DNA from 2 places in the Exiguobacterium sp. UBA6282 genome. Region 2 is predicted to be linked to the other one. Evidence: a T-box and tRNA genes for the amino acid it is inferred to sense, from the RefSeq annotation. Region 2 holds a T-box; the other holds one or more tRNA genes.
What was found. The T-box of region 2 lies ahead of ileS (isoleucine--tRNA ligase). A T-box ahead of a tRNA ligase gene usually reads a tRNA of that ligase, here a tRNA-Ile.
Positions count from the first base shown of each region.

Region 1: it encodes a tRNA-Ile, which carries the amino acid that the T-box ahead of ileS (isoleucine--tRNA ligase) is inferred to sense. The anticodon was not compared.

Region 1 covers NZ_DJUM01000020.1:83,082-86,362, reverse strand. Annotated here, with positions in the region: gene B2751_RS05445 (Na/Pi cotransporter family protein) at 1-986, shown strand, start outside; tRNA gene B2751_RS05440 (tRNA-Met) at 1,113-1,186, shown strand; tRNA gene B2751_RS05435 (tRNA-Ile) at 1,198-1,271, shown strand; gene B2751_RS05430 (alpha-amylase) at 1,387-2,847, shown strand; gene B2751_RS05425 (superoxide dismutase) at 2,941-3,281, shown strand, end outside.
Region 2 covers NZ_DJUM01000051.1:21,087-24,367, forward strand. Annotated here, with positions in the region: gene B2751_RS12965 (hypothetical protein) at 1-292, opposite strand, end outside; gene B2751_RS12970 (GNAT family N-acetyltransferase) at 402-953, opposite strand; T-box leader at 1,038-1,283, shown strand; gene ileS (isoleucine--tRNA ligase) at 1,342-3,281, shown strand, end outside.

The sequences.
Region 1 (3,281 bases), on a different contig from region 2:
GTGATAACATTGGAACAACGATTACGGCAGTACTTGCAGCACTTGGTGCGTCGATCGCAGCCAAACGGACAGCCGCCGCACACGTCATCTTCAATATCATCGGAACAATTTTGTTCTTGATTGCATTACCAGTGTTCTCAAGCTTCATCGCATGGATTACAGATGCGCTTGGTTTAGAACCGAAAATGCAAATTGCTTTTGCACACGGAACGTTCAATGTCGTCAACACATTGATTCAATGTTGGTTCATCGCACAAATCGCATGGCTCGTTCAAAAAATCGTACCAGGTACGGATACGACGATCGATTCAAAACCGCGTCATCTCGATCAAAACATCTTAAATCAATCTTCTGCGCTTGCCTTAAACCAAGCGAAACTTGAAGTTTTGCGTATGGGTGAATTCTCAAAAGACGCACTTGCAAAAGCACACCGTTACACGCAATCGCATGATAAAAAAGATGTTTCAGAATCCGAGCAGATTGAATATGCGATCAACTACCTGAATACAGAAGTGACGAGTTATCTCGTTAAAATAGCAGCACATGATTTATCAGAACGTGAATCAAACGATCATTCGTTATTGATGCACGCCGTCAATGACTTTGAGCGGATTGGTGATCATGTTGAGAATATCGTTGAATTAATCGACTTCCAGATCGTCAACCGGATTCAGTTCACCACATCTGCGAAGCGAGAGCTTGATGAGATGTATGTCCTGACACAAGAAATCGTCGCTTGTGCGATTCGCGCCGTCGAAGAAGACGATGTCACGCGGGCACGAAAAGTTCTTGAACTTGAAGGGAAACTTGATGCATTCGAACGTTCATTCCGTAAACAGCATGTACTTCGCGTGAATGCTGGTGAATGTACAGGACAAGCGGGAATGATCTTCGTCGACTTACTTTCAAACCTTGAACGAATCGGCGATCACGCTGTGAACATCACGGATCTCGTCCTTGAACAGCGGACAGCATTAATGAACTAAGCGTAGACTTATTTTAAAACAGCTGATTTCGAAAAAAATGAAATCAGCTGTTTATTTTTTTGAAATAGCATATTGACAAGTTTCGTCACATCTCGTAATCTAATAAGAGTAAGAAACATACATCATGGCGGTGTAGCTCAGCTGGCTAGAGCGTACGGTTCATACCCGTGAGGTCGTGGGTTCGACTCCCTCCGCCGCTACTATTACTTAAGGACCCTTAGCTCAGCTGGTTAGAGCTGACGGCTCATAACCGTCCGGTCGCAGGTTCGAGTCCTGCAGGGTCCATTTGGTTGAACGCTTCTCGTTGCAAACGGGAAGCGTTTATTTTTGTTCGCTCGGGGAATAGTAAAGGTATTGTAATAATATTCATACTATAGTAACTAAGGGAGAGCGAAGAGAGATGGAACGTAACCATACGATGATGCAGTTTTTCGAGTGGCATGTAGAGAATGATGGAAAGCACTGGCAACGTTTGAAAGAACGAGCGCCTGAATTGCGTGCTGCTGGCATCACGTCCGTGTGGATTCCCCCAGCATCGAAAGGTCAGTCGGATGAAGATACAGGATACGGCATCTATGATGTCTATGACTTAGGCGAGTTCGATCAAAAAGGAACGGTCCGGACGAAATATGGCACAAAGGATGAACTGGTCGAAGCAATCGAAGTTGCCCATGAGAACGATATCGCTGTTTATGCGGATGTTGTCATGAACCATAAAGCTGCAGCAGACGAACTCGAAACGATTAAAGTAGTGGAAGTCAATCCAGAAGACCGATCGAAAGAAATTTCAGAAGAGTTTGAAATCGATGCGTGGACGAAGTTTACTTTCCCAGGTCGTAATGGAAAGTATTCGGATTTCGTCTGGACACACGAATTCTTCAATGGAACGGATTTTGACGCGCGCGAAGAAAAAACAGGGATCTTTAAGATTTCCGGAAATAATAAAGATTGGAACAACCAAGTAGATGATGAGTTCGGCAATTATGATTACCTCATGTTTGCAAACATCGACTACAATCATCCGACGGTACGGGAAGAAATGATCCGTTGGGGACACTGGTTCAAGGACACGATCGATTGCCAAGGCTTCCGTCTTGATGCAATCAAGCATATCAACTATGAATTTGTCCGTGAATTCGCGAAATCGATGATGGAAAGCAGCGAAGGCGATTTTTACATGGTCGGCGAGTTTTGGAAGTCAGATCTCGACGATTGCCGTCATTTCCTAGACAGTGTCGACTACACGATTGATTTGTTTGATGTTCCGCTTCATTATAAATTCCATGAAGCTTCCAAGCAGGGAGAAAAATTTGATTTAACGACATTGTTTGCGGATACGCTCGTCGAGTCGCATCCGACGAATGCCGTGACGTTCGTCGACAATCACGATTCACAGCCTGGCGAGTCGCTAGAATCATGGGTGGATGACTGGTTCAAGCAACATGCCTATGCAGCGATCTTGTTACGTAAGGACGGATATCCATGTGTCTTTTACGGGGATTACTATGGCGTCCAAGGACCGACCCCTGTCGAAGGAAAAAAAGAGATGATCAATGCCCTGCTCTATACGCGCTATCATAAAGCATACGGAGAACAACAGGATTATCTTGATGACCCGCACTGTGTAGGCTGGGTTCGTCTTGGTGTCGATGAAATCGAGAACTCAGGTTGTGCCGTGTTGCTTTCGAACGCCGACATGTGCGAGAAACGCATGTTCGTCGGTGAAGAGCGTGCGGGTCAAGAATGGTTCGACTATACAAACCATCAAGATCATCCAGTCGTGATTGACGAAGAAGGATTTGGTGTCTTCCCGGTTCCGGGCGGAGGCGTCTCTGTTTTTGCTCCGCAAGAAGTCGAGTAAATCCGAGGGTCTTGACTTGCGTCAACACAGGTACTTTTGCTAGTCTTAAAGGGTATTGAAGTTTTCGAAAATAGCACAAAGGGGGACATGAACATGTCAAAATTTGAATTACCAGAACTCGGCTACGCTTATGATGCGCTTGAGCCACATATCGATGCTCGTACGATGGAGATTCACCACACGAAACACCACAACACGTATGTCACGAACGTGAATACGGCGCTTGAGGGTACAGAACATGAAGGAAAGTCACTTGAAGAACTTCTTCAAAACTTGGATGCTCTCCCAGCAAACATTCAAACTGCAGTCCGTAACAACGGTGGCGGTCACTGGAACCACTCATTCTTCTGGAAATTGTTGAAGAAGAACGATGGCGCTGCTCCAACAGGGGAACTTGCAACAGCAATCGACGAAGCATTCGGATCATTTGATGC
Region 2 (3,281 bases):
GCTCTTTGATCTTCTTTTTGTTCCCTTCGTTCTCGATTTGAAGATTCTTGTACTTAGTATCAAGTGATTTATAAGACTTTGAAAGGCTCGTGTGCTGTCCTTGTAACGTCTTATAGGCGTTTTCCGACTTCTTTGTTTTTTTCTTTTCGTCGGCTAGTTGTTTTTGGAGTGCTGCTTTTTCCTTTTTCAGTTTAGCCACTTCTTTTGAACTTGAACTTGCTTCAACGATTGATGTCTGCATGACACCGAATGCTAATGATGATACAAGACCTGCTGCGATCCATTTCTTCAAGATGGTTCCCCCTTAAATGACAAAAATGATTTCTTACACCTAACAGTATATTCCAATATCATCTTTTTAGATTTCAATCATTTTGAAATGAAGGGAATGTTTTTATAGATTAAATTTGAAACCAATCACTTCGCAATATCGAGTACATATACAAATCATCGAACTGACCACGTGTTTTCTCATATTGACGAAGCAACCCTTCACGCTGGAATCTAAGTCGTTCAAGCAATCGTTGCGATGTGGCATTATCGGGTAAAACGAGTGCTTCGATTCGGTTGAGCGAAAGTTCCTTAAAACCATATTCGATCACCGCAAGCGCTGCTTCCTTCGCGATGCCTTGTCCCTGATAGGCAGGGTTCAGCTCAAACCCGATTTCAGCCCGCTGATGGCGTTCCGATTGATTCAAGAAACCGCAACTACCGATGATGACATCGTCTTCTGATAAAGCGATCCCAAAACGGATGCCCGTACCCTCACGACGAATCGAAGCGTACCAATCAATCTCTTCGAGGGCGTCAGCTTCCGATTGAAACGGAGCGAGTCCCATCTGTTTGACGACGTGTTCGTCTGATAAATAAGCGAGGACACTCGTAGCATCTGTGGGTAACACTTCGCGTAAGGCGAGACGGTTCGTTTTAAGTGTTGGGAAAGTATGTACCATTCAAAAAACTCCTTTTCAATAAAATGTAAAAAAGTGTTGTTCAACGTTTAAGGCATATGGTAAGATTCTCCACAACAAGAGCATATCATTTCGTTGACGAGAAAGAGTAATGATTGTTCCTCTGCCTTACAGAAAACCGGGATTGCTGAGAACCGGAAGCCAGATCAATCATGAAGATCCTCTCTGAGAAGTCACGCTGAACCATTCAGTAAGTGTGACCGGGTGTCCACCGTTACATGGAATGCACATGATAGTGTGCAACTAAGTGCTGTCGAGAACGAGTATTCTCGACGGAATATGGGTGGTATCGCGGTGAAGTCCGTCCCTGTCAAAGGGGGCGGACTTTTTTTGTATTCTCTTAGTTACCGATTAAAGGAGCGAACAAGAGATGACGTCACAAAACCAAGCAGAAACCGTACAACAACGCGAGGAGCGTGTCCGAAACAGATGGAAACAAGACCAGGTCTTCGCACGATCGATTGAACAACGCACGGAAGCGGAATTCGTATTCTACGAAGGACCTCCGACTGCGAACGGACTACCCCACGTCGGTCATGCGCTCGGACGAACCGTCAAGGATACCGTCGCCCGCTATAAGACGATGAAAGGGTTTCGGGTCGAGCGAAAAGCCGGCTGGGATACGCATGGACTACCGGTCGAACTCGGTGTCGAGAAACAACTCGGCATCTCCGGCAAACAAGCGATCGAAGACTATGGTATTGAAGCATTCATCGCACGCTGTAAGGAAAGTGTCTTCTCCTACGAAGCACAGTGGCGCTCCTTCACGGAAAAACTCGGCTACTGGGTCGATATGGATGACCCTTACGTGACGATGGAGGACGAGTATATCGAAAGCGTCTGGCATATCCTCGGGACGATCCATGACAAAGGCTGGTTGACGAAGGGACACCGTGTGTCACCGTATTGTCCGAGCTGCCAGACATCACTCAGTTCCCATGAAGTCGCGCAAGGCTATCAGGACGTGACGGACTTATCGGCGACGGTTAAACTCCCAATCGTCGACATGGAGCAGACATTTCTGCTTGCGTGGACGACGACACCTTGGACGTTACCGGCAAACGTCGCGGTGGCGGTTCATCCGGAATTGACGTACGTCACGGTAGCGTTTGAAGGAGAGCGATTCATTGTCGCTAAAGCGTTAGTCGCTGAACTGTTCTCGGAATCCGTCGAGGTCGTATCCGAACAGCTCGGTGCGGAACTCGTCGGCTTGCGTTATGAACCACCGTTTGATTTCGTGACGCCAGAGAACGGTCATACGGTCGTCGGGGCGTCCTTCGTCCAAGCAACGAGCGGAACCGGACTTGTCCATCTTGCTCCAGCGTACGGGGAAGAAGATTACCGGGTCGTCCGGGAAAACGGACTGTCATTCGTTAATGTCGTCGACGCTGCTGGGTGTTACACGGATGCCGTTCCACCACTCGTTGGTCGATTCGTCAAAGAGTCAGACGTCGCAATCATCCAGCTGCTCGCTGAACGGGGACGCTTGTTTGCGAAAAAACGCTATACGCACAGCTATCCGCATTGTTGGCGATGTGACTCACCACTGCTCTATTACGCACAAGACAACTGGTTCATCGAGACGACGACCGTCAAGGAACAACTCCTTGCGAACAATGCATCTGTGACGTGGTATCCCGATCACGTCAAGGAAGGGCGGTTCGGAAAGTTCCTTGATCAACTCGTCGACTGGAACATCAGTCGCAATCGCTACTGGGGCACCCCACTGAACGTCTGGGAGTGTGAAGCGTGTGATACGACGTTCGTTCCGAAAAACAAGGCGGACTTGTTGCACCGCACGACATCGACGGAATCTGTCGAGTTGCATAAACCATACGTTGATGCGTTATCGGTCTCGTGTCCGACGTGTCAGGGTGTGATGCACCGGACACCAGAAGTCATCGATGTCTGGTTTGATAGCGGAGCGATGCCGTTCGCGCAACAGCATTATCCGTCAGGGACGCAGACGCTTAACCGCTATCCAGCCGATGTCGTCATCGAAGGCATCGATCAGACGCGGGGCTGGTTCTACAGTTTGCAAGCGATCTCGACACTCTTCACGGGACAGCCTGCCTATAAGCGCGTCCTCGCACTCGGGCACGTCCTCGATGAGAACGGACAGAAGATGTCGAAGAGTCGTGGGAATGCCCTCGATCCGGTGGCGTTAATCGAAGCATATGGTGCTGATAGCCTACGCTGGGCACTACTCGTCGACAGCAGTCCGTGGAGTGCGAAACGGTTTGCTGAGCGGATCGTCCAAGAAGCAAAATCAAAACTAGTCGATACACTGGATCATGCCGTCCAGTTCTA